DNA from 3 places in the Clostridium fermenticellae genome. Region 1 is predicted to be linked to each of the others. Evidence: riboswitches for the same ligand, from Rfam matches in the RefSeq annotation. Region 1 holds a riboswitch; each other region holds the start of a gene.
The links. Region 1 has a riboswitch for cyclic di-AMP ahead of ablB (putative beta-lysine N-acetyltransferase). Riboswitches for the same ligand answer to the same signal wherever they lie in the genome.
Positions count from the first base shown of each region.

Region 2: another riboswitch for cyclic di-AMP. It lies ahead of D4Z93_RS07995 (cell wall hydrolase); the one in region 1 lies ahead of ablB (putative beta-lysine N-acetyltransferase).
Region 3: another riboswitch for cyclic di-AMP. It lies ahead of D4Z93_RS01575 (cell wall hydrolase); the one in region 1 lies ahead of ablB (putative beta-lysine N-acetyltransferase).

Region 1 covers NZ_CP032416.1:2,028,858-2,037,082, forward strand. Annotated here, with positions in the region: gene D4Z93_RS09480 (M50 family metallopeptidase) at 1-130, opposite strand, end outside; gene nifJ (pyruvate:ferredoxin (flavodoxin) oxidoreductase) at 325-3,849, shown strand; gene D4Z93_RS09490 (CDIF630_02480 family spore surface protein) at 3,899-4,066, opposite strand; cyclic di-AMP (ydaO/yuaA leader) riboswitch at 4,193-4,327, shown strand; gene ablB (putative beta-lysine N-acetyltransferase) at 4,465-5,313, shown strand; gene D4Z93_RS09500 (nitroreductase family protein) at 5,375-6,193, opposite strand; gene D4Z93_RS09505 (EcsC family protein) at 6,288-7,016, opposite strand; gene D4Z93_RS09510 (phosphatase PAP2 family protein) at 7,107-7,703, opposite strand.
Region 2 covers NZ_CP032416.1:1,721,923-1,730,147, forward strand. Annotated here, with positions in the region: gene D4Z93_RS07985 (glycosyltransferase family 39 protein) at 1-1,758, shown strand, start outside; gene D4Z93_RS07990 (alpha/beta hydrolase) at 1,775-2,560, opposite strand; cyclic di-AMP (ydaO/yuaA leader) riboswitch at 2,718-2,845, shown strand; gene D4Z93_RS07995 (cell wall hydrolase) at 2,850-3,644, shown strand; gene D4Z93_RS08000 (MgtC/SapB family protein) at 3,827-4,531, opposite strand; gene D4Z93_RS08005 (alpha/beta-type small acid-soluble spore protein) at 4,779-4,976, opposite strand; gene D4Z93_RS08010 (hypothetical protein) at 5,081-5,548, opposite strand; gene lgt (prolipoprotein diacylglyceryl transferase) at 5,802-6,584, shown strand; gene D4Z93_RS08020 (DUF1002 domain-containing protein) at 6,830-7,696, opposite strand; gene D4Z93_RS08025 (hypothetical protein) at 7,893-8,072, shown strand; gene D4Z93_RS08030 (alpha/beta-type small acid-soluble spore protein) at 8,153-8,225, opposite strand, start outside.
Region 3 covers NZ_CP032416.1:297,199-305,423, forward strand. Annotated here, with positions in the region: gene D4Z93_RS01555 (tetratricopeptide repeat protein) at 1-276, shown strand, start outside; gene D4Z93_RS01560 (FAD-binding oxidoreductase) at 649-2,031, opposite strand; gene trxA (thioredoxin) at 2,423-2,740, shown strand; gene D4Z93_RS01570 (NAD(P)/FAD-dependent oxidoreductase) at 2,752-3,615, shown strand; gene D4Z93_RS01575 (cell wall hydrolase) at 3,655-4,188, opposite strand; cyclic di-AMP (ydaO/yuaA leader) riboswitch at 4,191-4,324, opposite strand; gene cdaA (diadenylate cyclase CdaA) at 4,540-5,388, shown strand; gene D4Z93_RS01585 (CdaR family protein) at 5,358-6,587, shown strand; gene D4Z93_RS01590 (NAD(P)/FAD-dependent oxidoreductase) at 6,577-8,175, shown strand.

The DNA of each region.
Region 1 (8,225 bases):
AGCTCATCTGAAAATTCTTCAAAGCTGAATTTCTTAAAATTCCAAGTATTAAGCCGGCTATAATTATTACACCAACTAAATTTATAGTTTCTATAAAAGATTTTAAAAATAACTGAATTAAAAAACTCATATAATATTTCTCCTCCATATATATTTAAAATTACAACCAAAGGGAAAATGTACTAATATCTATGTTAATAAGTTTAACATTTATGAAACCTGGATTCAAAGTAAATGCATAATCATTAAATTTATTGAATTTAACAAACACTCTTTGTAAATACTAAATATGTTACAAATTATTTATAGAGGAGGAATTTTTCTATGGAAAAAAAATTAAAAACCATGGATGGAAATCACGCAGCTGCCGAAGCTTCTTATGCTTTTACAGATGTTGCAGCTATTTATCCAATAACCCCATCTACTCCAATGGCCGAACTCGTAGATGATATGTCTGCACATGGCAAAAAGAATATATTTGGTCAAAGTGTTAAACTAGTCGAAATGCAGTCCGAAGGTGGTGCAGCTGGAGCAGTTCATGGTTCATTAGCTGCCGGGGCACTAACTACTACATACACAGCTTCTCAAGGATTGCTCCTTATGATACCAAATATGTATAAAATAGCAGGTGAATTGCTTCCTGGAGTATTTCATGTAACTGCCCGTGCTATTGCAACTCATGCTCTGTCAATATTTGGTGACCATCAAGATGTTATGGCAACAAGACAAACAGGATTCGCTTTGTTAGCATCATCCAATGTACAAGAAGTAATGGATATGACAAATATTGCTCATCTTTCAGCAATCAAACTAAGCATTCCATTTTTACATTTCTTCGACGGCTTTAGGACATCACACGAATACCAAAAAATAGAACTAATTGACTATGAGGATGTTGCAAAGTTAGTTGATTATAATGCAGTACAAAAATTCAGAGATAGGGCTTTGAATCCAGAACATCCATCAATAAGAGGAACTGCACAAAATCCTGATATATATTTTCAGGAGAGAGAAGCTTCAAATAAATTCTTCTCAAAAGTACCTGATATTGTTGAAAACTATATGAGGGAAATAGAAAAAATCACCGGAAGAGTATACCATCCATTTGATTATTATGGAGATCCCAATGCAGAATATATAACTGTAGCAATGGGTTCTGTATGCGATACTATAGAAGAAACTGTGGATTACTTGAGACAGCATAGTAAAAAGGTCGGAGTTATGAAGGTACACCTGTACAGACCATTTTCCTCAGATTATTTCTTTAAATATATGCCTAAATCTGTGAAAAAAATCGCGGTTTTAGATAGAACAAAAGAACCAGGATCAACAGGTGAACCTCTTTATCTTGATGTTGTCAATTCATTTTACAATAATTCAAATAAACCTGTCATAGTCGGTGGACGATATGGGTTAGGTTCAAAGGATACAACGCCTTCCCAAATTCTAGCTGTGTTTAAAAATCTTGAAGCATTTACTCCTAAAAATGGATTTACAATTGGAATAATAGACGACGTTACAAATACATCTTTAGCTGAAGAAGAAATAATAGATACAACACCTGAAGGAACTATTAGATGTAAATTTTACGGTCTAGGTTCTGATGGTACAGTTGGTGCAAACAAAACAGCAGTCAAAATAATAGGTGATAAAACAGATTTGTACTGTCAAGCTTATTTTTCATATGACAGTAAAAAATCTGGTGGAAGTACAGTCTCTCACCTGAGATTTGGAAGCAAGCCAATAAAATCTCCTTATTTAGTATATGAATCAGATTACACTGCCTGCCATAACAAATCATTCATATATAATATAGATATTTTAAAAGGTTTAAAGAAAAATGGTACCTTTGTTTTAAATTGCCCCTGGAATGAAAATGAACTAGAGGATAATTTACCTTCAAAGATGAAAAGATATATTGCTCAAAACAATATACAGTTTTATACAGTAGATGCAGTATCTATAGCTCAAAAAGTCGGATTAGGCTCTAGAATAAATATGGTAATGCAAGCAATATTTTTCAAGCTCGCAAACATACTTCCACAAGATCAAGCAATTAATTATTTAAAGGAGTCTGTGGAACATACCTATGGCAAAAAAGGTAAAAATATAGTTGATGCAAACAAAGCAGCAATAGACGCTGGAGTGAATGCCTCACACAAGGTTGCTATACCAGATTCCTGGAAGGATGCAAAAGATGCGCCGGTTCCTGAAGAAGATATTCCTGATTTTATAAGGAGAATTGAAAGACCTATTGCAAGGCAAGAAGGTGATTCACTTCCAGTCAGTGCCTTTAATGGATTAGAGGATGGCACTTATCCACCTGGAGTAACAGCTTATGAAAAGCGTGGTATAGCAGTATTTGTACCTGAATGGCAGATTGATAAATGTATTCAATGCAATCAATGTTCATATGTGTGCCCTCATTCAGTTATAAGGCCATGTCTACTAAATAACGATGAGGTCAAAAATGCCCCTAAAAACTTTTTAACAAAAAAAGCAGTCGGAAAAGGAATGGAAAATCTGGAATATCGTATTCAAATAAGTCCTCTTGATTGTACTGGATGTGGAAACTGTGCCAATATATGTCCTGCTCCTGGTAAAGCACTTGTAATGAAACCGGCACAGAAACAGATTGAAAATCAGTCGAAAAATTTCGAATATGTATCAAAAATTTCTCCTAAACAAAACTTAATGGATATCCATACAGTTAAGGGGAGCCAATTTTCTAAGCCACTGCTCGAATTTAATGGTGCATGCCCGGGTTGCGGTGAAACACCTTATATAAAACTCTTGACTCAACTTTATGGAGATAGGATGATGATAGCCAACGCAACAGGTTGTTCATCAATTTGGGGAGCCTCAGCACCGGCAATCGCTTATACCACAAACTGCTTTGGTAAGGGTCCTTCATGGGGAAATTCATTATTTGAAGATAATGCCGAATACGGTTATGGAATGTTTCTTGCAGTAACTCAGATAAGAGAAAAACTTGCTGATTTAATTAAGCAGGCAATATCAACAAATATAAATCCTAATCTTAAAAAAGCTTTTAAAGAATGGCTTGATGGATATAATAATACTGATATTTCAAAGAAATCATCTGAAAAAATACTTGAACTCATTATAAATGAAAACTATAAGGAAAATAATACCTTACATGAAATACTTCTAAGAAAAGATTACCTGATCAAAAAATCACACTGGTTAATTGGTGGTGATGGCTGGGCATATGATATAGGCTTTGGAGGATTAGATCAAGTTTTATCATTAGGCGATGATGTTAATATATTAGTAATGGATACTGAAGTTTATTCAAATACCGGTGGACAGTCATCTAAATCAACTCCTACTGGTGCAGTTGCAAAGCTTGCTGCACGCGGTAAGAAAACACGCAAAAAAGATTTGGGTCTTATGGCCATGACTTATGGATATGTTTACGTTACTCAAATATCACTAGGTGCAAACATGAATCATGCAATTAAAGCAATTACTGAAGCTGAATCTTATAACGGTCCTTCTTTAGTAATAGCCTATGCTCCCTGCATAAGTCATGGTATTAAAACTGGTATGGGAACCAGCATTGCTGAAGAGAAAAAAGCCGTTGAATCAGGTTATTGGCATTTATATAGATTTAATCCTATTTTAAAAAAACAGGGAGAAAATCCATTTATATTGGATTCCAAAGAACCTACAAGTTCATATATGGATTTCATAAATGGCGAACTACGCTATTCATCACTTAAAAATATTTTTCCTGAAGTCGCCGAAAGTGCCCTTAAACAATCTGAAATTAACGCCCATGAAAGATACGACATATATAAGAAACTATCTTCTATCAAATATTAACAAAATAAAAAGTCTAACCTCTTTGTGGTTAGGCTTTCTATCTTTAATACTATTTTTCATTGGAATCAACGAAATCCTTGGCATTTTCAACATCAAGTTCACTAGGAATAGATACCTTTGAGTCGGGTTCCTGCTTATAAACATCACCCAAAGGAGCAGTATCATGCTTTTCTATTGGTTTCTTTTTAAAGTTATTTCTAATATTATCTTCCTTCATATATATTCCTCCCTTCGTAATTATTATTTCTAATTTTAAAAAATATATGAAAAATTATTATTGAATGTGATCACAATATATTGACATACCTATATTAAAGTGATATGTTTATATTTAAAATGACGAATATTGATAGCGCTGAATCTTTTGAACGGGAGAACCACATTTGGGGTGAGTCTTATCCAAATATGAGATAAGTAGGGTTATTTTTCTTCGACCCGAATCCGTCAGCTAATCTCGTAAGCGTTGAAGAGAAGTTTTTAAGTATACTTTTACTGATTCATTAAATTTTAAATGAATTGGACATTCAATAAACTGCAGTTACTTCTCTGCAGTTTATTATTTTTTGTAATAATTATAGAACTTATATTTTACTAATTTTAGGAGGAAAACAAATCGTGAATTCTGCTAAATGTAAATTAAATAATAATTACTATGCCAGGATAGACAAAGTAAAAATATATATTGATTATGTTAACAGCCGTGTCAAAATAATTAACTTTTATAAAATATCTGTACAGGCTCTAAAAAGAATAATACACTTTACCTCAAAACAGCATCTAAGTAAAGTTGTATGCAATTGTAACTCTCAATCTTTTCAAAATTTTTGTGATGCAGGATTTATTCCAGAAGGTAAAATAGACTCATATTTTAGAGGAGAAGATGCATTATGTATGTCATATTTTATAAGCAGCAATAGAAAAATATGTAAAAATAGTAATATTGAAAATTTGTTCTTAACTAAAAGTTTAAATATGAAAGATAAGTTTAAGTTTAACAACAACTTAAAATATCATATAAGAGATGCAAAAGAAAGCGATATAAGCGAATTAATATCATTGTTTTCTGAGGTATTTTTCGCATATCCAACTTCTATATATAATAGAGACTACTTAATACAAAATATGAGCAAAAATGTTTTATGCAAGGTTGCTGTATTCAATGATAAGATAATAAGTGCAGCTTCTGCCTACCTTGACTATGAAAATTTAAATGCAGAAATTGCCGATTGTGCTACCTACCCTCATTATAGGGACAAAGGTATTATATCAAATATAATTTATCTTTTAGAAAAAGATATTAGAGACAAAGATTTTATAAGCTTATATAGTATGTCTAAATCCACAAGTCAGGGTATGAATATTGCATTAAGTAAGCAAGGATACAATTATAGAGGTACATTAGTAAACAACTGCAATTTATGTGGTGATTTTGAAAGTATGAATATTTGGGCTAAAGATATCTAGAGGAAATGTTATAATTTAACGTATTTAAAAAATAGTGTAGGGCTCATGAAAGCCCTATATTCTATTTCCAGCGGATATCTGCCTTTTTTCTCGGCACAGTTCTTAAATATTTAACTCCAGGATATCCAATTATCATAAAAGTTACAACCTTTCTTCCTTTCTTAACTCCAAGGAATTTACCTATTCTCTCATCCATTTGAGCAGCTGCAGCAGAAAAGCCACTAAACAGCGTTCCAAGTCCCATAGCATCAATCATAAGTTCCATATTTGAAGATGCTAGAGCCCCATTTACTTCTTCTCTCGCTGTAACTACTATTACTAATGGAGCATTAAAAAATAATCTATCATTTTTAGGATTTTCCTCACACTGTTTATACATATTAATCCACATTTTAGCATATCTTTGATGAAGTACATTTTGCTCATTTGGATCTTTAAGTATTTTTTCTCCGGCTTGATTTAAACTATTGAGTATTAATCCCCTTAACTCCTGTATTTTGTCCTTTACAACTATATAAGATACATCCTGCATATTACTTCCAGTCTGAGTAAATCTTCCAGCCTCTATAATTTTTAAAATTTTTTCATCTTCTATTTTTTTATCTTCAAATTGTCTTATAGTTCTTCTAAACTTAATAAAATTCAAGAGTATATCAGGATCAACAAAAAAATCCTCTTTATTATATTCTTTCACATCCTCCATATTGTATTCATCCGTTGACACTGCATTTTTAGGACACACAGCTATGCAATGTCCACACTTTATGCAAGTTACATTATTAATTTCAGCTTTTCCATCTACAATTTCTATATCACTGACAAAACAATCCTCAGAACATTTCCCACATCCTATACACTTTTCAATATCCACATTCATCATAAAAACTACACTCCCTTTATCACTATGTTAAAATATACGTACCATTATATTTTAACATAATTAGTCTAATCAAATTACAATTAGGTGTTTTAAATCAATCCTCTATTTTAAATACTCTAAACCTATATGCATTCATAGCTACCTTGCATAATTTCTCCATAAGTTTGTAATTAGCATATGCTCCAACTATTGCGCCAAACCCCGGAATTAGTTGAAGTGTTTTAGCAATGTCTATATAATCTCTATATTCCTGTTGAAATGTTCTCCAATCAAAACTATCCTTATCTTTAGGAAGATTATTCGAGTAAGACTCCCAATTTGAAATTATATTATAGATCTCATTTCTCCTTTTTTGACTCGAAAAAGCTATCTGAAATACATATAATATATATAATCTTTCCTTATAATTTTTTGCATTAAATCCATAAATTCCAGCTGCGTCAAATAAAAAATTCATTTTCAAACTTAAAAGTACAGGAAAATCAGCCATTCCAATTAACATCCCAGCTGCACCAGTACCGGCTCCACTTGCTGATGCAAGATTTCTGTAAGTTTTCATTTTTTCTATTACAAGTTTTTCACGCTCCTGCAGGCACATATTATAAATTGGTTTTATTGAAGAACTATATTTGCACCCATCTATAACCGCTTTTATCATGTTTTCTACAGCTTTTGATACCAAAGCCTGCACTTTTTCGGGAATAAAGCTGTTCATTTTATCTTCTATATTTTTAGCAAATATATTTCCAGGGTCTGGTTTAGCCTGCATTTCTTTTTTCCACTTAATAAGTTCTCTTAATGCTTTATCTTCATATAAATTCATATAATCTACTCCTAAATATTTTCATATTTATACATTACGGTATACAAACATAAAAAGCAATATGTTTTATACTTTGATGTGCTTAATGATTTAATCACCTTTTCTACATAATGACTGTTGCTTTTGACTCAATCTATTGAAAAAATAAATAGTCATTTTACTACAAATTAATCCTAAAATAATTCCAGCTAAAACATCTGTAGGATAATGAACATATAGATACAATCTCGAAAAAGCTATTAACGCCGCCAAACCAAAAAACTCAACTGCATAATTTTTAAGATATTTTGCTAATATTCCTGCTGCTGCAAATGAAGATGCAGCGTGTCCTGATGGAAATGAATATGATAAAGGTTTTGAAATTAAAAGCTTAACTGCTGGTATATCTGCTGATGGTCTTATGCGCTGAACTACATGTTTTAATATTCCTTCTCCTAAAACCGTACTTAATATTAACGCTACTAAAACCATAAAACCTACGTTTCTATATTTTTTATTAATTATTAGTAAGATAGAAATCACAATCCATACCGCTCCTAAGTTGCCTAAAGAAGTTACTATGATCATAACTTTATCCATCATATGTCCATACATATGATTCTTTATGTATAAAAGGATAAAAATATCAAAATTTTGTATTAAGGCCATCATCTTCACTATCATCTCCATTTTTTTCTTAACACTCATTTAATCAAATTTTCATTCTAAATAAAAGATTAAAATAATAACAAAGAACATATCACAAACAGATATTATTTGAGCAATAACAAAAGTACCCATGTCATCTGTTGTAGATTTCCGCTTTTTTTCATTAAAATACATAATTAATGTCATAAATAAAACTATCAAGCTAAAAATCAAGACAAAAAATCCGGTATTTCTAATAGAAGACCAAACACCATTTTCTATTCCATATTTTATAAAATAATATATAAAGCAGGAAAACATACAAATATAATACCTAATATTAAATAAAATATAAGTTCCATAATGAAAGCAAATGTTTGGAATATTCTCACTCTTTTACTACCTTAAATTTATGATTTTTTCTTTTGTAATGACTCATAGTTAAATTGTACTACTCCTGAAATTTTGTTCATAATGTTAAATTGTTCCTTTTTCAAAACTTTTAAGGTATACAAAAAGACTGCATACGCTAAGATTTCACTTAAGATAACATGTGCAGTCCTTTTAATCAATTTTTATTCA
Region 2 (8,225 bases), 310 kb from region 1:
TGCTTATTTTTATCTAAGGCAGCAGAAAAAGGTAAATTTAAATATCTCCTTATAAGTCTTGCACTTGTAGGCATAGGTTTTAACATAAAAATGCTTCAAGCTTATATGATAGTTCCTGCACTTTATATAACATACTTAATTTCCACAGCTGCCTCATTGAAGAAAAGAATAAAACACCTTGTTATAAGCACAGTAGTTCTTGTTGTAATATCTTTTTCCTGGGCAATTGCAGTTGATTTAGTTCCGACATCCAACAGACCATTTGTCGGGAGCAGCACAAATAATACTGTTATGGAACTTATATCCGGTCATAATGGCCTTGAAAGATTAGCTAGTTCAGGTGGCGGCATGAATGGTGGAGGTTTTCAAGGTAAAAGTTCTCGTGATAATCCTAATAATTCAAGGAACAGTTCTAAAAACGGTAATTTTCAAGGTATGGGTATGACTCCTCCATCAGGTTCAGGTGGTAATAAAAATAATGCTAAACAAAACGGAAATGTTTCTAATAATAGTACTAATAAAACAAACCGGTCACAACACAGCAAAAATGGTAGTTTCCCAAATGGAGGTGGCTTTGGTAAAACAGATTGGTCACAACGCAGCATGGATGGTAAATCTCCAAATGGCGGCGGCCCTGGTTCATCAAACGGACTTTCGGGAAATTTTGGAGGTCAAACACAAGCTGGAATTACAAGATTATTCTCCAAGAATATTTTGTCTGATCAAATAGTGTGGTTCCTGCCTCTATCACTTTTAGGATTTATAGCAGCTGCAATAGTTCAAAAGCTGAAAGCTCCTTTTGATAACAGGCAAAAGCTGGATTTAATATTATGGTTTACATGGCTCGTGCCGGAATTTATATATTTCAGCTTCACAAAAGGTTTATTCCACCAATACTATTTATCAATGCTAGCTGCACCAATTGCTGCATTGTCCGGAATAGGAATTACTGCAATGTGGAAGCTCTACAAACAAGGCGGAATTAAGGCTTATATACTGCCTATAGCATTTATTGTAGAAGGCTTAATGCATCTATTAATGTTATCCTACTTTGCTTCAAGCATATCTTCTACTATAAAATATATAATAATAGCAGCTTTAGTTCTATGCTTTGCATCCGCAGTACTGCTTATATTGTATCGCACAATAAAAAAGGAGAATTCAGGCAATGGGAAAAATTCTTCAAGTTTTGCCAAGATATTTACAGCAACTGCGCTTATAGGGATTTTGACCACACCTGCAATTGGTTCTGCTGCTACTTTAACTCATGGTGTAAGTGGAAATATGCCTGCCGCAGGATTAGAACTTTTAACAAAAAGCAGATCAAGCAACTTTATGGCAATGGGAAGTCAAAGCAATAATAGAGATCAAAAGCTTATAAAATTCCTAGACAATCATGTTACAAATGAAAAATATGCACTTGTTGTATCAAGTTCCGCCTCTGCAGAAGGTATAATAATTGAAAGTGGCAAGAGTGTTATGGCTCTCGGGGGATTCTCCGGATCTGATAAGATACTAACCTTAGCTCAATTTAAAGAGATGGTTAAAAAGGGAGAAGTAAGATATGTATTGACAGGCAGCATGGGAGGAAGAGACTCAAATGAGATAATGAACTGGATTAAGAAAAACGGAAAAACAGTTTCTGAAAGTGAGTGGAAGGAAAATACTACAAAAAATCAATCAAATGATAAGCATTCCGGATTTGGTAAAATGAACACAAATGAAACACTTTATGATCTTAAAGGTACTGCAAAATAAACTATAAATAGGGTGTCTAATTCAAAGGACGCCCTGTTATTATATTATTTACACAGAAGTTTAATATAACGTCAAAAAGCTTAGATTGCTCATCTCTTTTATAATAACAATGAGATGCTCCATTTATATAAACCAAACTGGCATTATTACCTATTAAATTCTCCAGTTTTATTGAATAAACTGGTGATACAGATTCATCACAAGTTCCATGAATTATAAGAACATTTTGATTTATTTTTTCAGCATAATCAAATATGTTATAGTTAAAAATATCATCAATTGTATCCTTCCCCAAAAAATATCCGTCAAAATTTACAGTCCCGTACTTATTAATTTCATCTAATTTTTCTCCTATTATTTGTGACACTATAAGATCATACATATTTACCGCAGGACTTATTAAAATAGTATTTTTAATAAGCGTATTTGAGGATGACACTATTAATGCTATAGCTCCCCCCATACTAAATCCAATTACATTTATATTATTAGCATCTACAAAACTCAAATTAGTACTAAACTTTAATATATCATTAAAGTCCTGAATCTCGGTAGACATTGTCATATCTTTAAACTCGCCATCACTTTCACCATTTCCCGTAAAATCAAATCTTATAGAAACTATATCCTTTCTTTCAAGCATTTTAGCTATTTTTGCAAACATTCCATGTGTTTCAAGTTTATGCCCTGTGAAACCATGACAGTAAATAAGACATGGGAATTTTCCGGATTTGTCCGGCCTATTTATAACTCCTCTTATTATAAATCCACGTTCATTTTCTACTTCAAAACTTTTAAACATACTTGTAACCTCCAATTCCTATCTACAAACAATAATACAACTATAAGTTAAAATTTGCACATATTATATATACTTACACATTTATACTCAGTTACCTCTAGTTTAATATGGTTGTCCATAACCACATTTGTTATAATAACACCCATGAGCACTTAAACAATAAAACATGCCGAATCTCCTTTATGGAGTACGGGGAATTTATTTTGGGGTGAATCTTAATTTTTAAGTAGGGTACCTCTAACCCAAACCCGTCAACTAACCTCGAAGGCAAGATGGAGGGATATAATTAATGCTAAAATTTAAAAGCATAGGAACTTTACTTGTTGGTGTATCTTTATCATTATTTGCTTTTACACCTGTACAAGCTGCCAGCTATAAAGTTACACAAGGTGATTCTTTATTTACTATAGGTAAACTTTTTTATACAAACTCTAATGATTTGATGAAAAATAATAATCTTAAAAATTCGAACGTATATCCGGGTCAGACGCTAAATGTGCCTGCAGATATTTACACAGTAAAAAATGGAGATTCTCTATACTTTATAGCAAAAAAATATGGAATTACAACAGATCAGCTAAAAAAAGCAAATGATAAATGGGACAACACGATTTATTCAGGCCAAAAATTAAATGTGCCTGCAGCAAATACAAGTTATGATAATAATGTACAAGCTGTCAGCACAACAAAAAATTCTAATACTAATTCTGTAATTTCATACAATAATAATGATTTGGACCTTTTAGCCAGACTTGTTATGTCTGAATCTCAGGGACAACCCTATAAAGCTGAAGTTGGTGTCGCCGCTGTCGTTGTAAACAGAGTCAAGAGCAGTGAATTTCCAAATTCCATAAGCTCAGTTATATATCAGAAATCTGACAACTACTATCAATTTACTCCAGTTCAAAATGGATGGATTAATAAAGCAGCCTCAGATGAAGCAAAAAAAGCAGCCTTAGATGCCCTTCAAGGATATGATCCTACAAATGGAGCAATATATTATTTTGATGACAGTGCAACTAATTCATGGCTTTGGTCAAGACCTATAACTTTAAGAAGTGGTAAAATGGTATTTACACATTAATTAAAGCAGAGGAGCTCATATTCTCCTCTGCCCTATTTATTTAAATAAAAAATTAGTAGTGTCTTTTTTAATTTTAACTTTAGTTGCGCCATCTATAGTTTATCAATCTATAATCTTAAATTCATCACTTTTTAATCTTTAGCTCACTTTTATTATATGAAAATATACAATATTGGTGATAATTATTTAATTGTAATTCTTACCACTTCCTCTATGGACATAAGTTCATTTATAACTTTTTTATCTTTTTCATGTCTTGACAAAAATATGCTAAATGTCCCCTTCTTATACTCAGACTCAACATCATAATCGGCCTTAGACAAAAAATTGATATCCCTAATTTCAAAATTTTGATTTTTTAAGCAAGAATTTATCTTATTAATAATCTCTCCTTTATCTTTATATTTCACATCTATATTAAGTAAATCTCTTTTTTCTGAAAAAATTAATTCGACTCTTTTCAGTACAACAAGTGATATTACAGCTGCTACTGCCGATAATATACTCAAATTATAATATCCAAGACCTACCGCAAGTCCAATACATGCAACCACCCAGAGACTAGCTGCAGTTGTAAGTCCTGTTACAGATCCTTTTTCTCTTATTATAGTACCTGCACCGAGAAATCCAATTCCACTTATAACTTGTGCTCCAAGTCTTCCTATATCAACCTTCAAAGCACTTGATAATTGAGGATGTTCAAGTATTATACTTACAGTTTTATCCACATCACATACTTGTATCATAGATATAACACATGCTCCAAGACAAACTAAAATATGCGTTATAAAACCTGCTGGTCTATTTTTGTGTTCTCTTTCATATCCTATGATACCACCAATAAGAATAGCCAAAATTAATCTAATTATAGTTTCTTTAACACTCATATTAATTGCTCCTTATAAAATATGTCAGTTTCATTTCATTATAACAAAAATAATACTACTTTATAAATATTTTATCCACACCAAAATTCAAAAAATATATACTACAACTATTATATTCTGAACTATAAAATTAGGGTATCCATATACCTATTTTTAGCTAAAAAAGGGGTATGGAATACAAATAAATCAGAAGATTCATTTATACTCTATACCCTTTAATTATATAATTATGATAAACATTAACTCACTATTTCATATTTTGTTCATAAGCTTCTATCATCTTTTTTGTCATCTGGCCTCCTACGGAACCATTTTGTCTAGAAGTAAGATCTCCATTATATCCTTCTTTTAAATTAACTCCAACTTCTCTTGCTGCCTCCATCTTAAATTTACTTAAACCTTCCTTAGCCTGTGGAACTAATACTTTATTTCCTCTACTTGCCATAATTATTTCCTCCTTTTAAATTATCAAGTTATTTTGTTTACACTAGAAGTTTGTGTATTTTTTATATTATTACTCTATTTAATTAAAGGAAACGTATACAGCTTTTACTTTAAAACGTTCTTTTTTACATTGTTTGATTTAAAATCAACTTTAATATTTTCTAAATCATTATTTAATAATTCTTCATCATACTTTTCTTCAATTTCAAACTGCAATTTTAAAAATTCACTAAAATTATCCTGATTTACCCTTTTGCTAAATTCTTTTTTTGCATCCCTCTTTGCTAGCCTGTTTACCAATTCTCTATAGAAAACATTTTCATCATAGGACCTAATTTTAGATTCAACTTCTCTATCGAATTTATTGGTTGGGCAAAATACCTTGTACTCATTACTGTAATCTACATATTCCCTGTAGCCAAAATCGCTACAAAAAGAATATATGTAATTTTCCATATTTTCATACTCTGTCTCTCTTTCAGAAGGAATATTAAAATCATTAATAATGGTGTTTCCAAGGTACACCAACTCCATAAGTATTTTAAATTGTTCCTTAGTAAAATCAATTTTCATTTTTATCACCTTCTAAAAAATATAATATAATTCACCATATTTTTATTATAACAAATTTTCTTCAATTTTTGTATTATAATAAATTTATTTTAAATTTATATAAACTATTTTTATCATAAATACACATCAATTTTTATTTTAATTATATAAAATAAAAAAATGTATAGTTGATATTCAAAATAGCTTAGGTGTAAAATATCTCTATAAGTATTTACACTCAAACAAAAACATATGAAATAGGGAGGATTAACTTTTGAATCCAATAGCATTTTCAATTTTAGGGTTAGATATAAGATGGTACGGAATTTTTATTGCAGCAGGAATATTAATAGGAATTTTTATTGCAGAATACACATGTAAAGTAAGAAATTTAAGCTACGATATTCTTTTGGATATAGTTCTAATTTCTTTACCCATTAGCATAATAGGCGCGAGAGCATATTATGTTCTATTTAATCTTAAAGATTACGATAGTTTAATTTCAGCAATAAATATAAGACGGGGCGGTCTCGCTATTCATGGAGGCCTCTTATTTGGACTTACAACAGCCTTACTTTATTGTAAATATAGAAAAATCAATTTTTTAGAGTATGCAGATACAGCCGCCCCATCAATAATACTTGCTCAAGCTCTTGGAAGATGGGGAAACTTCTTCAACGGTGAAGCACACGGCAAAATTGTATCCTATAATTTTATAAGTCATTTTCCAGCTTTCATACAACACGGTATGTTCATTGATGGGAACTATTATAATCCAACATTTTTATATGAATCAATATGGAATATACTAGTATTTATTATTCTTATACAATTAATAAAAAAATTCAAAAATCGTGGTCTGATATTATTTAGTTATATAGGATTATATTCAATAGGAAGATTCTTTGTAGAAGGTATGAGAACAGATAGCCTTCTTTTAGGTTCAATTAGAATGGCACAACTTGTAAGTTTTATTGGAATTATCATCTGGGTAATCTTTCTAATATATACATATAAGAAAAATGGATTTCAAAAAAACTATAGGGTTTACAAGTAAAAGCTTAACTTATGCGCAGACCGGGATTTCTAAAATTAAGGCACATTAAAAAATTTTGTAGTAAGTCTTAGCGAAGCATTCTTAAAAATCTTAGTGAATTTTATATGTTTGAACAAAGTGAGTTTATAAAATCCGCTTAGATTTTTTTAAGCGCAAGCTTAGACTTACTAGAAATTTTTTACGTGACGTATTTTGGAAATCCCAGCTGGAGCATAAGTTAAGTTTTTAATTACAAATCCTACAAGTTAAAACAAGCTTGAAAAAAAGCTTTTTATAGAATTCATGAGTTTAGTAAAAAATCCTTGAGCCTCATCACTTGTCATAACATTTTTAAGCTTATCTGTAACACTATTTAATTGTCCTTTTAAATCTGAAAAACTCAAGTTAAGTCCATTTATTTTATTCATGAGGTCCGTTATTTTATTAATATCATCTGAACCAAGATTTACATTATAATTATTAGTTACATTTTCAACTATTTTCTTTACTTCATCAGAATCCTTAGGTTTGTCCTTAATAACCTCAGTTTTTATATCATTCATAAGTCCTGCTGCTTTATCTTTTCCTATTTTATCACCAATCTCACCTGTAGTTACAAGTTCATCATTTGCAACCTTCTTTTTATCTTCATCTATCTTAGTGCCATTACTGCTGTTTTCAAATCCTTTAAGTATCCCTGTAAGTGCTGCTGTTCCCGATACATTAAAAGGAGCTGCGGCTTTTACATTTGCATTCTTTATCCCTGCCGTAATCAATGCATTTTTTATCATATTACTGTTGACCCAGTATATATTATGTGTTGATACGTTGAGTCCACCACTTGAAGTTGGTTCTACATATGCACACGATATTGATTTTGTACCTATTTGGCTGCTGCTTGCAGTATCTCCTAAATATTTCTTTTCTTCATCAATATTTACTTGTATTACATTTGCTTCATCTTTGTTAACATTAAAATATTTAAGCATATCACTCTTCTGTGATTCTGTAAGGTCTCCACCTAAAGTAACAACTTTGTATGCATCTGCATGGACTATATTTCCTGGTACAAGTAACATGGACAACATCATAAATGCTGCCAATAATTTACTCATTAACAATCTAATTTTCATATTTAAAACTTCCTTTCTTATTTTAAATATTGTAAATTTATATCATTAATATAATATACACTACATTAGGCAATAAAAAAAGTCCCAAAATAAATATGTATCAAAAACTTTAAAAATTGTAAGTATATTATCTTTTTTTAAGTCAATATTAAAAATATGGGTATCAAAATTTAAATATTCAAGAAGGTAAAATGCAATGTCAGATGAGTTACTTTTTCAACAAATATATAATAAAGCATATACAATTGCCAATAAATATAGAACTGAATCTATATATTCTGTTCCAATAGCACTTCAACTAATAAATTTTTTTGGGAAAGAGAATATTAAATGGTTCTATAAGATATGTAATAGAATCCAGAAACAATATAATTAAAAAGACTATTGCACTAAGAAAGTTTATCTAATACTTACTAAATCTTAATGCAATAGTCTCTTTGTTATTTTATCTTACTACTATAATCCCTTCTCGTAAGCTTCAATCATCTTTTTAACCATTTGGCCTCCAACAGAGCCATTTTGTCTTGAA
Region 3 (8,225 bases), 1.1 Mb from region 1:
TTTGGTTCTAATAATTATTTATATCCGCATATAATATATTTGCTTGGATTAAGTTATAACTCGACAGATGATAAAGCTAGTGCTGTAAAGTATTTTAATGAGTATGACGAGAATTTTTCAAATGGTGACTATGAAGATGCAGTATTATATGATTTAGTTATCATATATAAGGATACCGAGATAGCCAAGGCAAAAATGTATGCCCAAAAACTCACAAAAAATTATCCGTCATCCATATATAATAACTCTATAGTTAACTCCGTAATAAATCAGTAGCAGCATTCCTAATTAGTATAGGAGTTGTAGTTAAAAGTTAGTTTATGCCTGAGAGAGATGCTGACAAAATCCAGTACTATAAATGCTTTTAGTAATTCTAAAGCCCGGTATTTTGAAAATCTAATAAAGATTGATAAACTCGTACACTCAGACATATCAATCTTTATATATTTTCTAAAATACCGGGCTAAGAATTACAATAAAAGTATTTAATGTATCTATATTTTGTCAGCATCTCTCTCAGGCATAAACTAACTTTAAAATTACAAATCTTATAGGGTCAAGTCTAAGCTTACACTTACTAGAAATTTTTTACGTGACGTATTTTAGAAATCCCGGCCTGTGCATAAGTTAAGCTTTCATTTGTAAACCCTACACGATATTACCGCAATTTAATATGTTATTTGGATCAAAGACTTTTTTTATTCCTTCCATGATTTTAATTTCTCTGTCTGTATATTGAAGTGACATATAATTCTTTTTTGTTTTTCCAGTTCCGTGTTCGGCAGTTATAGTGCCGCCGTATTTTAAAGCAGTTTTATATAATTCCTTCTTGAATTCCTCATAATAAGAAGGCAGATTTCCATTCTCATCGGTTAAAATAAAATTATGGATGTTTCCATCACCTATGTGGCCAGCTGAAGGTATTTCTGTATTGTATTTTTTGGCGATTCTAGTTATATCATCTATGAAATCAGGTATGGATGAAGGAGGAACAGCCATATCGAGACCATCAGCTACATGTTCCTTGTAAGGAGTGTATACATTACTTCTAATATCCAAAATACGTTTCTGTTCCTTGCTGCTTTCTGCTATTATACTATCTACAGCATTATTAGCCTCACATATTTCAACTATTTTTTCGCTCGTATCATATAACTCATCCTCACTAGAACCATCAATTATAAAAATGAGGTCAACAGAACCATTTTCAGAAGGCCATGTAGTTCCTATATGTTTTGCAGCTTTAATTGCTATACTTCTCTCAACATATTCGATGGCACGTGGAGTGATACCGGATTGGAGTATAGCTGGAACGGAGTTTGCAGCATCTCTGGTTGAATCAAATGATACGACCAGAGTTCCGCTGTAGTTGCTTTTTGCATAAAGTCTTAAAGTCACCTTTGTTATGATTCCTAAAGTGCCTTCACTGCCAATTATCAAATGTAGAAGGTCGTATCCCATATTGTTTTTTAACAGTTTTCCACCAAGGGTCACCAGTTCGCCAGTAGGCAAAACAATCTCGAGTGCCTTTACATGATTTCTCATTATTCCATGTTTTACAGCACCGGTACCACCGGCGTTTGTTGCGACCATTCCTCCTATTTGTGCGCCTTCATCCCCGGGATGAACCGGAAAAAATAAATCACTGCTATTGCTCAAAATTTCCAGTAGGGATGCAAGAGTTACTCCAGATTCTACTGTGATCATCAAATTTTTTTCATCAAGTTCAACTAATTTGTTAAGTCTTTCAAGAGATATTATTATACTTGGTCTTGTAGGAATAACACCACTAACAACTCCAGTACCACCACCTCGTGAAACTACGGGTATTAGTTTTTCGTTTGCATATTTTAGAATTTCTGATATTTCTTCTGATGATGATGGCTTTACAACAATACACTCCTTCGAAGCTTCAGGACGAATCAGATTTTCAGTTTCATCGTATAAATACCCCTGTATTTGAGATAAATCATTTGTTGCAAAATCATTTCCGCATATTTGTTTTAATTTTTCAATTACTTCAGTTTTCAAAAGTTAGCCCCCTCTAATTATTAAAATTTAAATTTATTAATCTATTGTATAAAAAAACAGACGATCCGCCTTTGGACGAATGTCTGTTCACGGTACCACCCAAAATTTTTTACTTAATTGAATAATTATTTATAAAAAATCTACATAATTTTTAATATTTTATTAGAAAGCTTACTATAAATTTTAATGTATGTCAATAAATACTTTAAAAAATTTTTGACATCCTAAATTTAAAGTACATATATATTATTATAAAAGCAAAAAATATATATACAAAATTCAATCTGGTTTTTATTAATAATAATTATTAAAAACTATTGACTAAATACAATGGTTAATATAAAATAAAATTATAAAAATACCCCATAAGGGTATAAGGAGGTAGAAAGTTATGGTAAATGAAATAAAAGATACTAATTTTTCAGAAGTTATTGAAGAAAAAAAGGTTCCTGTAATAGTAGATTTTTGGGCACCTTGGTGCGGACCTTGTAAAATGCTCGGACCTGTTATGGAGGAAATTTCAGATGAATTAGATGGAAAATCGAAATTTTATAAATTAAATGTAGATGAGAATCCAGTTTCATCAATGGAATATAATGTAGCAAGTATACCTACAGTTATTATATTTAAAGATGGGAAACCAGCAAAAACTCTTGTTGGCTTCAGACCAAAAGACGCTGTAAAAGGTGTTATAGAAGATTATATCTAGAGGTGAATATTGTGGATGATAGATATGATATAGCAATAATAGGAAGTGGTGTGGCAGGATTATCAGCGGCTGTAAACTCAAAGATTAGGAATAAAAATATTATAGTGTTTGGAAATGAGAATTTGAGTAATAAGCTTAATATGGCTCCACGAATTAATAATTATCTTGGCTTTTATAATATAAAAGGAAGCGACCTTAAAGATAAAGTTAAAAACCATATAGATTCAATGGGTATAAGTATAACGTATGAAAGAATAAATGCAGTATATGCTATGGGAAATTATTTTGTAATGTCTGTAAATCAAAAAAATTATGAGTCTAGAGCACTTGTAATAGCAACCGGTGTACAGTCTGTGAATCTACTGAGAGGTGAACAGGAATTCCTTGGCAGAGGTGTTGGATATTGTGCTACGTGTGATGCACCTTTATATAGAGGAAGAGTCGTGACAATTGTAGGCTATAATAAAGAAGCAGAAAAAGAAGCCAATTTTGTCGGTGAACTTGCATCAAAATTGTACTATGTACCTATGTATAATAAGGATTTAAAGCTCAACAATAATATAGAAATAGTATTGGATAAACCAGTTGAAATTGTAGGAAATAATAAAGTAGAAAAACTTGTATTAAAACATAGAGAAATAAATACAGATGGAGTTTTTATACTAAAAGACAGTATAGCACCCGATCAACTTGTTCCAGGAATAGAACTTGATGGAGGGCATATAAAAGTGGATGCTAATATGAAGACAAATATACGCGGTTGTTATGCTGCCGGAGATTGTGCCGGAAAACCATATCAGTATATGAAAGCAGCTGGTCAAGGTCAAATTGCAGCTTTAAGTGCTGTGTCATATATAGATTCTCTACAAAAATAAAAATATCCCTGAATTTTAAAATTCAGGGATATTCATATGTTAATTTACAACGAAGAATACATGATTTCCTATTGCTTTTACATTCTTTTTATTTATATCTTTCATCCATCTTGATGTCGCTATTTGTGGATTATAGAAAAAAACTGCTTTTCCTGTTGGATCATATCCTTTTAAGGCTTCTAAAACTGCTTTGTAACAGGTATCTGTCTTAGGTGCATTGATTGTTCCATTACTATTTACACAAGAGAAAGCACCTTTTTGAGTTACCACTCCTTCTATTGTCTTTGGAAATTCGGGATATTTTAATCGGTTTAAAATCACAGAAGCAACTGCAACCTTTCCTTCAAATGGTTCACAATTACTTTCTGCATATACCACTTTTGACATTAAATCTAGATCGTTTTGGGTAATATAAAGTTTTTTATCATAGTAGTTGAAAACTTGAACCACCTGTTCTTTTTCATTAAACAAGTTAGTTTCAGAAGTAGTGTTTTCCACTGCGCTTACTTTAAATGGAACAAATATTAAAAGCCCTAAAAAGATAACCATAAAAATAAAAAGTTTTCTTTTCAAATAAATCATCTCCTTTTACCTACGAGGTTAGCTGACGGGTTCGGTAAAGGCATAACCTACGAATAAACGATTCACCCCAAGATACTGGTTTCCCCGCGTTTTAAATATAATTTGAAAACTTAGGCTAGTAGTATTGTAACCATTAGTTAAAAAAAATTCAAGAGACTTTATTATTTTTATTAATATTTTATAAATTAGATTTTCTTTTGATATAAAGAAATATTAAATAGTGTATAATTAAAGATAAGGCGAAATTTTATATTAATTCAAGGCATATCCCCTTTAATTTAGTCATAAGAGTTATTATTAGGACATTAAAGTGATAGTGCACTTAATAAAGGAGTGAAATAGGTGGAGATATTAGACATTGTAATCAATTCGGTAAAAAATATAAGTATATTTTCGGTAATGGACATATTAGTGGTTTCATATATTTTTTATAAAGGTTACATGCTAATGAAGGAGACTAGAGCTGAACAACTTTTAAAAGGTATCGTATTAATTTTATTTCTTATTCCTGTAAGTGATCTTTTAAACCTTACCATGCTTAACTGGATATTATCAAAGACGATTACAATAGGTGTGTTATCTCTTATAATTATATTTCAGCCAGAAATACGAAGTGCACTCGAACACCTTGGAAGGACAGCTTTTACTGACAGACAGATATTTGCAAATGAGGAAACTGTACAAAAAGTAGTTAATGAAATCGTAACTGCAATTGGAAATTTATCAGTTTCAAGAACAGGAGCCCTTGTAATAATAGAGCAATTTACAGGACTTGAGGATATAATAAAAACAGGAACAAGGATAGATGCGATTGTATCGTCTGCTCTTCTTGAAAATATATTTGTAGTTAATACTCCACTTCATGATGGTGCAACTATAATTAGAAATGACAGGGTAGTGTCTTCAGGATGTTTTTTGCCGCTTACAGAAAATAGAGAATTAAATAAAAAACTCGGTACAAGGCACAGGGCAGCAATCGGAATTTCAGAAAAATCTGATGCTATTATAATTGTTGTATCAGAAGAAACGGGAACTATTTCGCTTGTTTTAAATGGTAATATGACTAGAAATTATACAGAAGAGAAACTCAGAAGTACGCTTACAAAAATTATAAAGAAAAGGCAGCATAAAAAGTTAACCTTTAGAGAGCGGGTGATTCAATGGATAAAAAACAAAAAAGACACCAGGTGATAGTGAAGGTATGCTGTGTAATAGTTTCATTTATATTGTGGCTTTTTATATATAACGTTGAAAATCCTGTAAGAGAGAGGAAAATAGTAGTACCTGTTCAGGTTATAAATAGAAATGTACTTATGCAGTCAAATATAATATCAGTGGATGATGAAAATTTAACTGTAAAATTGACTATAAAAGGAAATGCATCAGACTTGTATGCTGTTAAATCATCTCAATTTGAACTGACATCAGATTTGGGATCTTACGTAGTAAAAAAAGGTAAAAATAAAATACCGGTTCAAATAAAGAAAAGCCCAAGTTCAGTCAGGGTTGTAAATAGTGACAATCTGTGGGTTAATATAAATATTGAAGATTTAAAGAGTAAAGTGGTTCCGGTTAAATTAACGCTTTTGGGAAAAGCGAAAAGCGGCTTTTACGCCCGGGAACCAAAACTAAGTTCGACAAAGGTTACAGTTAAAGGTGCTAAAAAAGACATAGAAAAGGTTGCAAAAACTGAGACAATGTATAATATACAGAACATTTCAAAAGATGTTAATAGAAAAGTTTACTTAAAAGCAGAAGATTCCCAGGGAAATATAATAAAGAATGTAGAAATAGAACCTAAATATTTAGATATGTCTATTCCTGTTGTGAGAGTTAAAAGTGTACCGGTAAATGTAAATTTATCAGGAAACTTAAGTGATTATGGAATAAATTCAATACTTCCAATGAATTCAAATGTGGATATAACTGGTAGTGATGCAGAAATAGCTAAAGTATCTAAAATAGATACAGAGGGAATAGATATAAGCAGTATAAATGGCAGAGATTCAATAGATGTAAAAGTAAATCTTCCTTATGGTGTTACGCTTTTAAACGGAAGTGATACAGTAAGATTAAAGGTGGATTTTGATAAAAGCTCTCAAAAGCAAGTGAGCGTTAATATACAAACTGTAAATCTTGATAGTTCATACAGTGCAAGTTTAAGTGCAAGTACTGTTAATGTAGTGGTTTCAGGTTCCAAATATGCAGTAGATAATCTTAAAGATGGTGATATATCAGCTTCTGTAGATTTGAAGGGAGTTAAGCAGGGACAAAATACAGTTCCTATAAATATAACTTTGCCATCTGGAATAACTGAAGTTTCACAAGATATAAATCAGGTTACAGTTACGGTGAGTGAAAGGAATGGGGAAACAAAGAATGCCGGTTAAAATAAATAATATAATTTTAGATATAAATGATGATCTAAGTGAAATAAAAAATAAGGCAGCTAAGAAAGCGAAAATAAGAACAGGTGATATAAAGAATCTGAAAATAGTAAAGGAATCTATAGATGCCAGAAGAAAAAATACAATAAAATTTGATTATGCCGTTGAAATAGAATGTGAAGATGAAGAAAGGGTAGTAAATAGTGCCAGGTCTTCAGATGTTAGAATTGCAAAACAGGAGTTTAAGGAAGATTTTGAATTCGGGAAAAATAAAATGGAACATAGACCTATAATAATAGGAATGGGGCCTGCAGGAATGTTTGCAGGTCTTTTAATGGCTGAGAATGGATATAGGCCTCTTATAATTGAAAGGGGAGAAAATGTAGATAAAAGAACAGAGGAAGTTAATAAGTTTTGGGAAAGCGGTAAGCTTAATTTAGAGAGTAATGTCCAGTTTGGAGAGGGAGGTGCGGGAACATTTTCCGATGGGAAACTCACATCCAGAAGTAAAGATTCAAGATGCCGTTTTATAATTGATGAGTTTGTAAAAAGTGGTGCACCTCAGGAGATAATGTACACAAATAAACCTCATGTAGGTACTGATGTCTTAAAAGGAGTAGTTAAAAATATAAGAAAAAGAATAATAAGCTTAGGTGGAGATGTGAGTTTTAATAGCAAACTTGAAGATATAGTTATAAAAAATAGCAGAATCAGAGCTGCAATTATAAATGGAGAAGAAATTCCATGTGAAAATCTTATACTTGCACCCGGTCATAGTTCCAGAGATACTTATGAAATGCTCTATAAAAGAGGAATATTTATGGAAGCTAAAGACTTTGCAATTGGAGTTAGAGCAGAACATCTTCAGGAAATGATAAATAGAAATCAATATGGCAAATATGCAAATCATCCAAGGCTTAAGGCAGCAGATTACAGGCTCACATATACAACAAAGTCGGATAAAAGGGGAGTTTACAGCTTCTGTATGTGTCCAGGAGGAGAAGTTGTTGCGGCAGCTTCAGAGGATAAACGACTTGTAACAAATGGAATGAGTAATTTCAAAAGAGACAAGAAAAATGCAAATTCCGCAATTGTAGTATCAATTAGAAAGGAAGATCTTGGTGGAAATGGGCCCCTGTCTGGAATGGAGTTTCAGAGGCATTACGAAGAACTTGCATACAATCTTGGTGGAGGAGAATATTTTGCACCGGTTGAGATGCTTGGAGATTTCTTAAAGGATACATCTTTAAATAAAATCGGGAAAATAATTCCTACATATAGACCGGGATGGGAATTTAAAGATCTTAGAAAGTGTCTTCCAACATATGTAGTAAATGCATTAAAAGAAGGATTTACTAATTTTGATAAAAAGATAAAAGGATTTGCAGATAACGATGTAGTGCTAACGGGTATAGAAACGAGAACATCGGCTCCAGTTAGAATTACTAGAAATGAAAGACTTCAAAGTATATCTCTTGAAGGGTTGTACCCATGTGGTGAAGGAGCAGGATTTGCAGGTGGTATAGTGTCAGCAGCAGTAGATGGTATTAAGGTTGCAGAAAGCATAATGAGGGAATACGCACCTTATTAGAGTATATTGTGTATTAAGCGTTGTTGTAAGTACATAAGTATAATTCTTAC